2 regions of the Paenibacillus sp. G2S3 genome follow, and region 1 is predicted to be linked to the other one. Evidence: riboswitches for the same ligand, from Rfam matches in the RefSeq annotation. Region 1 holds a riboswitch; the other holds the start of a gene.
The links. A riboswitch is a leader RNA that binds a small molecule or an ion and turns the genes downstream of it on or off. The one in region 1 is predicted to bind cyclic di-GMP.
Positions count from the first base shown of each region.

Region 2: it holds a riboswitch for cyclic di-GMP, as region 1 does, so the genes downstream of both, QNH28_RS04825 (glycosyl hydrolase) here and QNH28_RS03185 (transglutaminase-like domain-containing protein) in region 1, are expected to answer to the same signal.

Region 1 covers NZ_CP126095.1:705,443-710,898, forward strand. The annotation lists gene QNH28_RS03165 (phospholipid carrier-dependent glycosyltransferase) at 1-150, shown strand, start outside; gene QNH28_RS03170 (glycosyltransferase family 2 protein) at 251-1,231, shown strand; gene QNH28_RS03175 (GtrA family protein) at 1,221-1,625, shown strand; gene QNH28_RS03180 (class D sortase) at 1,660-2,310, shown strand; cyclic di-GMP riboswitch class I at 2,435-2,515, shown strand; cyclic di-GMP riboswitch class I at 2,589-2,669, shown strand; gene QNH28_RS03185 (transglutaminase-like domain-containing protein) at 2,683-3,492, shown strand; rRNA gene QNH28_RS03190 (16S ribosomal RNA) at 3,864-5,420, shown strand.
Region 2 covers NZ_CP126095.1:1,099,750-1,105,205, reverse strand. The annotation lists gene QNH28_RS04830 (glycosyl hydrolase) at 1-1,420, opposite strand, end outside; gene QNH28_RS04825 (glycosyl hydrolase) at 1,574-3,124, opposite strand; cyclic di-GMP riboswitch class I at 3,137-3,216, opposite strand; gene QNH28_RS04820 (sugar phosphate nucleotidyltransferase) at 3,353-4,726, opposite strand; gene QNH28_RS04815 (UDP-glucose dehydrogenase family protein) at 5,386-5,456, opposite strand, start outside.

The DNA of each region.
Region 1 (5,456 bases):
AAATATCCTGAAGCTCGTTACGTTCGTTATGTCTATGTGGCTGTTGCTTTACTGCTGTTTATCGCGTTCTACCCAGTCCTATCAGGGATGCAGGTTAGCGGAGATTATGTGAAGAACATGCTACGTTGGTTCCCTTCTTGGGTTTTCTAGATTTATTAAAAAGTATCTATAACAATAAGTTTATGCTCACAGCGTTATTATGAAGAATATTAAGATGTAACGCTCCATAAAGCTTTTAGGAGGAATAAAGGTGAAAGCCAGATATAGTGTAATTGTACCCATGTTCAATGAGGAGCAAGTAATTAGCGTTACTTATGAACGTTTGAAAAAAGTAATGGACGAATGCGGCGATACTTATGAGCTAGTCTTCGTAAATGACGGAAGTCGTGATCGTTCGGCCCAGATGATTCGGGAGATCAGTGATCGGGATGAATGCGTCAAGCTAATTGACTTCTCGCGTAATTTCGGACATCAGGTAGCGATTACAGCTGGCATGGACTATGCAGAAGGTCAAGCGGTCGTTGTTATTGACGCTGACCTTCAAGATCCACCAGAGGTCATTTTGCAAATGATCGAGAAGTGGAAAGAGGGCTATGATGTTGTGTATGCGAAGCGTCTGAAGCGCCGTGGAGAAACGATGTTCAAAAAGGTAACGGCTAAGCTCTTCTATCGGTTGCTCAGCAGCATGACAAGTGTAGACATTCCTACGGATACAGGTGATTTCCGTCTTATTGATCGTAAGGTATGTGATGTCTTGCGGGGGCTTAAGGAAAAAAATCGGTATGTCAGAGGTTTGGTAAGCTGGGTCGGCTTTAAGCAGACGATGGTGGAATATGAGCGGGAAGAACGTTTTGCAGGAGAAACCAAGTATCCTCTCAAGAAAATGATTCGTTTTGCGCTGGATGGGATCACTTCCTTTTCGCATAAGCCACTTAAGATTGCTACGTATGTCGGATTCTTTCTTTCCTTCTCTAGCTTTCTCTATTTATTCTTCGTATTGTTTCAAAGAATCTTCTTCACCTCATGGACGGTTCCAGGCTGGGCTTCCATTGTAGGGGTCAATTTGCTCTTTAACGGTATTGTTCTGATGCTGTTAGGTGTAATCGGAGAGTATATCGGACGGATTTATGACGAGTCTAAGGATAGACCGTTGTATATTGTCAGTGAGACTATAGGATATCGTAACGAAGAAGAAGTAGATCGCCGGAAGGATTACAAAGATGTCAGATAAGAACTTTCGGACTGCATTCATACAGTTTCTCAAATTTAATGCTGTAGGTCTGGTAAATACCCTCATTGATTTCGTAATTTTCACATTACTGAACTCACTTGGGATGGTATATGCGTTAGCACAGGTGATTTCTTATAGTGCAGGAACAGCGAACAGCTTTATTTTGAATAAAAAAGTAACCTTCAAGGATCGTGATCGTGGCAATAAAGAGGGTTTTGATAAGACGCAGTTGTTGAAGTTTATCGTACTGAACCTGGTAGTGCTAGGAATATCGCTGTTGCTAATGCATCTGTTGACTGACAAACTAGGCATTCAAGTGTTGATCTCTAAGGTACTAGTAACGTTTGTGACGGTGATCATTAACTTCTTCGGAAGTCGGAAATGGGTATTCTAAAGTTCAGTAGAACCAATCCACGGAGGTGAAAATCATGCGTAAATTCTCGTATGTGCTCATACTGGCTGGGATCCTTATCATGCTCTATCCAAAAGCTAACGAATGGTATAACGACTGGCAGCAGGATAAGCTATTAGAATCGGCTGAACTGAGGACCAGTGAAAGTACTCCACCACCTGATCTGAAGAGCAGATATGCCGAGGTCACTCAGCTACTAGCGGAGGAATCAGCTCTAGATGCACAAGCACAGCCGCAAGAAACAGAAAAGCCAGAACCGGAAATTGAAGTGGGTGGCAAAGTCATCGCATTAATTCAGATCGATAAGATCGATCTGAAGCTGCCTGTATTAGAAGGGGCTACTAAAGCGAATATGAAGCATGCTGCGGCCCATATGAAAGAAACGACTCCAATTGGAGAAATAGGGAACGCCGCAATAGCTGCACATAGAGCTAGAACTGCGGGCAGATTGTTTAACAGATTGAATGAGGTTGTTATTGGGGATACGATTACGGTAAAGACTAGCGATCAGACTTATAATTACGAGGTTTATGATATTTCTGTTGTACTTCCTAGTGATGTGTCTGTTCTAGACGGGAATAACAAGGATAAAATTCTTACTCTAATTACGTGTGACCCACTAGTAGATCCTACACATCGCTTGATTGTTCATGCCAAACTTTTCTAATAACAGATGAGAAATGACAAGAGAATTTAAATACAGAGAAATAACTATAAAATAATAGCAAATCTAGCAATTTTGTTCTTGTTTAAGAGGATAAATATGGTAGTATAAGACTATAAAAGCTAAACACGATAAACGGCAAACCTATCGAAAGGTAGGGACGCAAAGCTAAAGGGCCTTCCCGAAAGGATGGCAGCCAGTTACCGAATGAAGAGGCTTTTTTTGTTTGTTTTAAATGGATTCTATTAATTTGTCTAGTGAAATTAGGACAGATAGAGCTTATACGATAACGGCAAACCTATCGAAAGGTAGGGACGCAAAGCTAAAGGGCCTTCCCGAAAGGATGGCAGCCAGCTACCGAAAGGGGTTTTATCCGTGAAAAAGGTTTATTTTATGATGGTCGCGCTGTTCGTACTGATTACTGCGGTTCCGGTAAGCACAGCTCAAGCCGCAAGTGTAGATGCGGGCTGGTTGATTACATCGAAAGTGGCTCAAGGTGTTATTGGGATTAACTATGATATTCCGAAAGATAAAAGAATCAAACTCATGATCACTAAAGACAACAGCAGCTATACATATAACTTATATGCTTCTGGACAAGCTGAGGACTTCCCTTTACAACAAGGTAATGGTACTTATAAGGTTTCTGTTCTTGAGAACACAACCGGTAATAAATACAAAGCGTTATATTCCGAAGTAGTAGATGTAACCATGAGTGACTCGAATTCCGTATATTTGGGCTCCGTACAGAATGTGAAATGGAGTTCTTCAGATAAAGCGATCCTTAAGGCCAAAGAGCTTACAAAAGGCAAAACAACAGATGAAGAGAAAGTTAAGGCAATCTATAACTATGTAGTTGCTAATGTACAATACGACTATTCTCTTGCTAATAACGTAACAACTGATTACATTCCGAACATTAACAACACTTTGAATACTAAAAAAGGAATCTGCTATGATTATGCTTCCCTTTTTGCCGCAATGCTGCGTAGTGTAGATGTGCCTGCTAAATTGGTGATGGGAAACACTAGCTACGTTACGCAATACCATGCATGGAATGAAGTATTGATGGATGGAAAATGGGTTACTATTGATACCACGGTGGATGCTTCGGCAGCGAAGAGTAAGAAGGATACGGATTTTATTAAGGCTTCTAGTAAATATACCGCAGCAAAATACTATTAATTTGCATAGCTAGAATCATAACTCTATTAAATAAACAACCAGCTTAATAATTAAGCTGGTTGTTTATTTTTCTATTAGGGGTTGCTTTTCTATGAATAGATAGGTTATTATAGTTAAGCGTTGTTAGACAGCGTACAGGCAATGTTTGAGAGAGTTACATAAACGGCTTTCGAAAAATAAAGCTTGCATTACTGAGAACAACATGATATATTATAAGAGTTGCTGCTGAGACATTAAACGGCGCCAACGAGAACTTGATCTTTGAAAACTGAACAACGAGTGAGTAGGAAATCACGAAAGTGAAATCCAAAATTAGAGAATTAATTTTCTCGTCAGATGTTTCAAAATGAGCATATCGCTCTTTTCAATACTAATTGGAGAGTTTGATCCTGGCTCAGGACGAACGCTGGCGGCGTGCCTAATACATGCAAGTCGAGCGGAGTTACTTTGAAAGCTTGCTTTCAAAGTAACTTAGCGGCGGACGGGTGAGTAACACGTAGGCAACCTGCCCCTTAGACTGGGATAACTACCGGAAACGGTAGCTAATACCGGATAATTTCTTTTTTCTCCTGAAGGAAGAATCAAAGACGGAGCAATCTGTCACTGAGGGATGGGCCTGCGGCGCATTAGCTAGTTGGTGGGGTAACGGCCCACCAAGGCGACGATGCGTAGCCGACCTGAGAGGGTGAACGGCCACACTGGGACTGAGACACGGCCCAGACTCCTACGGGAGGCAGCAGTAGGGAATCTTCCGCAATGGACGAAAGTCTGACGGAGCAACGCCGCGTGAGTGATGAAGGTTTTCGGATCGTAAAGCTCTGTTGCCAGGGAAGAACGTCCGGTAGAGTAACTGCTATCGGAGTGACGGTACCTGAGAAGAAAGCCCCGGCTAACTACGTGCCAGCAGCCGCGGTAATACGTAGGGGCAAGCGTTGTCCGGAATTATTGGGCGTAAAGCGCGCGCAGGCGGTCATTTAAGTCTGGTGTTTAAACCTTGGGCTCAACCTAAGGTCGCACTGGAAACTGGGTGACTTGAGTACAGAAGAGGAAAGTGGAATTCCACGTGTAGCGGTGAAATGCGTAGATATGTGGAGGAACACCAGTGGCGAAGGCGACTTTCTGGGCTGTAACTGACGCTGAGGCGCGAAAGCGTGGGGAGCAAACAGGATTAGATACCCTGGTAGTCCACGCCGTAAACGATGAGTGCTAGGTGTTAGGGGTTTCGATACCCTTGGTGCCGAAGTTAACACAGTAAGCACTCCGCCTGGGGAGTACGGTCGCAAGACTGAAACTCAAAGGAATTGACGGGGACCCGCACAAGCAGTGGAGTATGTGGTTTAATTCGAAGCAACGCGAAGAACCTTACCAGGTCTTGACATCCCTCTGAATCTGCTAGAGATAGCAGCGGCCTTCGGGACAGAGGAGACAGGTGGTGCATGGTTGTCGTCAGCTCGTGTCGTGAGATGTTGGGTTAAGTCCCGCAACGAGCGCAACCCTTAACTTTAGTTGCCAGCAAGTAATGTTGGGCACTCTAGAGTGACTGCCGGTGACAAACCGGAGGAAGGTGGGGATGACGTCAAATCATCATGCCCCTTATGACCTGGGCTACACACGTACTACAATGGCCGGTACAACGGGAAGCGAAGCCGCGAGGTGAAGCCAATCCCATCAAAGCCGGTCTCAGTTCGGATTGCAGGCTGCAACTCGCCTGCATGAAGTCGGAATTGCTAGTAATCGCGGATCAGCATGCCGCGGTGAATACGTTCCCGGGTCTTGTACACACCGCCCGTCACACCACGAGAGTTTACAACACCCGAAGTCGGTGGGGTAACCCGCAAGGGAGCCAGCCGCCGAAGGTGGGGTAGATGATTGGGGTGAAGTCGTAACAAGGTAGCCGTATCGGAAGGTGCGGCTGGATCACCTCCTTTCTATGGAGAATCGTTTCCTGCAATGGAAACATTCAA
Region 2 (5,456 bases), 390 kb from region 1:
CAATTTGGATATCATAAAGCGTTCCGGCTGTGAGCGGGATACTTCCTTTATGAAGGGTTGCACTTTGATTTTTCCAATTGTCGATGATCAGCTTTCCGTCAATCCAGACACGGACTCCATCATCAGAGGATGCCGAAATCGTATATTTTTCACTGAATTTAGGTTTGAGCTTCCCTTTCCAGCGAACAGAAAAATGATCTTCATCTATCTCCTGTGCAGGTGACCCGCCATGCCAATTAAAATCAATCTTACGATCATCGCGGATAAGTGCCGCTTCTCCCTCTAAATCAGTATTGTTATAGTACTCTCCTGTTAAACCCGTTGGAGTTACCGGGATTACCGGTGCTATCGAAGGGCCTCCTGTTGTGAGAACGTAATCCTCTCTCGAAACTATAAACGAGTCATTCATAAAGCTTTTAATTGACTGTAGCGTATTATTTTCTGTCAGTAATTTTCCCCAGGTCATCATATAGACCCATTTATTTTGTTTCTCGGTTAATACTTCCGGGTTCGGCAGCTGTCCACTCTCCCCGATTCCGATAGGTTTACCTTCAGCAAGTGCGAGCAGATCCTCATAGTAGGACTGCTTATAATCGTTATTGTAGATATCCGCAGCCAGAACATCGAGTTTATCCGCACCGGGATAATATGCAGCATAAGGATCTGCCCATTCATTCGGCGCATTCGGATTCCATACCCACAGTAGATTATTCAGTTGATGTGTGTTTACAAAACGATCATAGACAATATTCCAAAGCGATGAAAAATTGTCCTTTTTTCCCCACCAAAACCAACCGCCGTTCATTTCATGGTAAGGTCGCCATAAGACTGGAACTCCGGCATCACGCAGCTGTCCCAAATAGCCAGCGATCTCGTCTAGATCAGAGATTAGACTCTTATACTGAGCCGTCCCAGGCGTAACATAAGCATTAAACTTCTCTTGACTGAGACTTCTGTTTACATTGGACCATTCCGGAGAAGTCCCCGGCAAACTCTGATGGAAGGTCATGGCTACTATGCCACCCTCTTGATGCCACTCAATTGCACTGTCTATAACAGCTTGTCGCTGTTCTGCGATCGTCCCTTCGGGTTGATTATTAATTGCACCCAATTCATAACCATGTAGAACGGCATTTTGTCCCGATGTATTCTTCAGCTTATGAACCAGTTCATCTGGACTTTCTAGATAATCATGCTGGCCAGACAGGATTCCTTTACCACGTAGATTCACCAAATTACTCAGCAGCTGCTTGGCTTCTTCGGAAGCTGATGGATTGCTTGGTATAGCCGGAGGAAGAGAGGAAGAAACACTCATAGCCTTCGGAAGACTCTTAACCTCTCCCCAAGGCAGCAAGGAAAAAATAATAAACACCGGTAATATAGTAAACAACAATCTGTTTTGCTTATAATATTTACGCAAATAAATCCTCCTTTCGGTAGCTGTACTGCCTCCACAGGTGCTAAATAAACATACCTGTTATCGGACAATCGTCTTCTGACCTAATGAGGACTATAGCTTAGTAGCTCTGCAATAACGCAGAGCCACTAAGGATCGACCTTTAATTTTCATCAATCAGGAGACATCCGGAAGATAAAGTGCACTTGCTGGAACTGTCTCTTTAGCTTGACTAGCACTTTCCCACATCAAGCGGACTCTCGCATCACCTTCATTTTCGTAATACTCCACCTTAATATCGTATAGCTGACCAGCCTTCAGCGTTATATTACCCTTACGCTCAGTACCACTTTGCTTAGTCCAACTATCAATCACGGATTGCCCATTCACCCACACACGGATGCCATCATCTGAGGTAGTGTAAAATGTATATTGCTCATCATATAATGGCTTAATTTTACCGCTCCAACGTATGGAGAAACGATCAATCCCGAGGGCGGCATCCGGCGAGCCTTGCCGCCAATTGAAATCGATCATTGCATCAGTTCTAGTAAGAGCTGCTGCTCCCGATAGCTGTATGTTGTTGTAATATTCTCCTGTAAGCCCCTTCGCAAGAGGAATTGCTGCCTCACCCTCTTCTTCGGGAGGTGCCGGCGCTGGTGCAGCGCTAGGTGTCGGTACCAGACTAGTATTTAATTTATCTCTAGTTAGGGTATAGTTGCTATTCATAAATGTTTTGATTGTATCTGCACTGTTATTCTCGTAAAGCATTTTTCCCCAGCTCATCATATACGTCCATTTACTTTGTGATTGCTGAAGCTTCTCCAGATTAGGCATTTCACCATTCTCCCCGATCGCAATCGGTTTGCCTGCGGCTAGACTCAACAAACTGTCATAGTATTTTTGCTGATAATCATTTTCGTATATATCTGCTGCCAGAATATCTACTTTATCCGCTCCTGGATAAGTCAACGCATAAGGATCTGACCAAACATTGGGAGCATTCGGACTCCATACCCATAATAAATTATTTAATTTATGAACGTTAACAAAACGGTCATAAATAATATTCCAAAGTTTAGAAAAGTTATTTTTCTTCCCCCACCAGAACCAGTTCCCGTTCATTTCATGATAGGGTCTCCAAAGCACCGGAACGTTGGCATCACGCAAGCTTTTTAGGGAGACTGCCACCTTATCAAGTTCAGCGATCAGACTGTTATATTGCTTGGTACCCGGTGTAACGTAACTATCGAACTCACCTTGACTAAGCGTTTTTTTTACATTATCCCAGTCATAAGAGGTGCCCGGCAGGTTAGCATGAAAAGTCATAGCTACGATTCCGCCCGCTTTATTCCAGTTGATGGCGCTGTTCACCACATTTTGACGTTGCCAGGCCATGGTTCCTTCTGACTGACCGCTGATCGCGCCCAGTTCATAACCGTGAAGAGCGGCATTTTGTCCGCTAGTTCCCTTCAGCATATTGTTAATTTCATCTGGACTTTCTAAATAGTCATGTTGACCAGCAATAATACCTTTTCCTGAGATCGAGTAAAAATAGTTAAGCAGCTTTACGGCTTCAGGTGAGGCTCCTGGGGTAACTGGTGCTCCAGAATTTGAAGCAGCTATGACAACAGACGGCGAAATTCCAACAGTAAGCGGAAGTGCAGTCAGAAACAAGACGAGTGACAGAAATGCGCCAAATAATCGATACGTACGGTAAGCTTTCAAAATAATCTCCCTTTCGGTAGCCAGGCTGCCACTCTTTCGAAGGCCCTATAGCTTTGCGTCCCTACCTTTCGATAGGTTTGCCTTTTCAATTTAAGAGAAATAATCTCTCTTACCGTAAGTATCGACGACAATTAATGATATATTTAGTGTTTTTATGACTTTTTTTGATAATTGAGTCAATTTACCTGTTTCAAGAAATTTTGAATTGGTTAAATAGATAGGTTAGACCTATGAAATGAATTGTTGTAGTTCTATATCATTCCAGTCTAAAGTAATACGTATGTTATCTTCTTCTACTAATTCAGACCCCGTCTGTACCTCTATAAACTCAACATCCGTCAAAGCAAGGATCGCGTGCTTCGTTCCTTCCGGTATACGTACCACGTCCCCAGCCTTCACATTATGTTTTTTCTCATTCAGCACAATACTTGCTTCGCCGCTAACGATTGTCCAAATTTCACTACGCTTGCGATGTAATTGATAGCTGATATTATTCCCCTCGGATATAAAAATCCGTTTGGTCAGCACTTCATTGCCTTCATCATATTTCACATAATCAATAACTTTGTAATGGCCCCAGCGGCGTTCCTCGTACATCGGTCTTTGTTCAAAGGTCTTCAGCACTTCTTTAATCCGTGGGCTCTCAGCTTTATGGGTAACTAGAATCCCATCCGGGCTAGCCGCAATGATCAGATCCTTCGCACCAATTACCGTAATCGGAATATCCAGCTCATTAATCAAGCAAGTCCCCTCAGAATCCGCCGTTACAAAACCTTTTCCTACATGCTTGCTGCTCATTTCCTCTGTCAGCGTATTCCACGTTCCAAGATCCTTCCAGAATCCATCATACGGCTGTACTACAATATGTTCTTCTTTCTCCACCACTTCATAATCAAAGCTGATGGAAGACAATAGCTTATACTGCTTCTGCAATTCTTCATATCCTAAAGGCAACCCTTTACGCTGCAAAATATCTAACAAGTACCCTAAGCGGAAGGCAAACACTCCACAATTCCACAATGCATTTTGCTCGATGAGCTGTTCTGCTTGTATACGGTCTGGTTTCTCTTGAAAGTGACTCACCTTCATAAAACCATTTCCCCCCGCCTCATCGGTGGTAGGAATAATATATCCGTATTTCTCTGAGGCATGTTCAGGAACAACACCCATTAGTGCCAGATTTGCTCCACTTTCCAGCATGGTCCCCTCAAGCATAGCTATGGTATCAAAAAAGGATGCTTCTACATAAGGGTCAACAGGCAATATTGCTACCGTCTCCGCTGGAGAAACACCTGCCACTGAATAAAGATAGGTAGCTGTTAAGGCGATAGCCGGAAAAGTATCCCGACGCTCCGGTTCAACGATAATCGGCACATGACTTCCCAGTTGGCTTTGTATCATTTCTACTTGGCCGCGGCCGGTGGCCAGATAAGATGATTCTGCCATCCCCGCTTCCTCCAGCTGTCTCCAGACACGTTGTACCATGGATTCTGGTTCACCTTGAGGGCTTTCAAGTACCTTTAGAAATTGCTTTGAACGTGAGTCGTTGGACAACGGCCATAACCGTTTACCTGAACCGCCTGATAGAAGTACCATTTTCATAGATGAACCCTCCTCAATTTATGGAAATCGAGCATAATTAAATTGTTATCAAAACGTATAGCTTCCGCTTAGCCTTAATTCGAGCGGATGCATTAAAAAAATTTGTTAGGTAGAAACCACTCCAAGGGATTTTGGACTTCCGATCGCTGTTATCCTCAGATTTCCTGATTGAACCGCTTCTCGCGGTAGAAATCCGAGGATAAAGGCGAACACTCCGTTTCTACAGTTCCAAATTCCCTTTCCGTTCTTTACCTAACCAACTTCCTCTAAATGCTTGAACCGTACTGCACCGGGCTGTACCAGCCGGAAGGCAGCACGTTTTTCTAAAGATTTGCTTCTGCTCCTATGGAGGCAGCAGCCAACGCAAGTACTACTACAACAACAAGGTTATCTGCTACTGCGATAAACAATCAGAGTACTCTAACTTTATAAATTGCTTAAAACTTATGATAAGGGAACGGAGTGACGGAGGGGAATTTTGGAACTGTAGGAGCGATAGCGTCCGCCTAAAAGCTTTCCGTAGGAAAGCTCACTTCGTAAGCATAAGCTTTTCCGGATTTCATCCGCTATTAAGCGGTATAAATCAAGAAATCTGGAAACAACAGCGGCTGGAAGTCCAAACATTCACCGGAGTTGCGACTGACACTTAACAGAAATGATTAAACCGCTCCAGCCACACTAGCAGAATAACCACTCAATCCACCCATCTGCGGGCGGCCGACAGAATGAT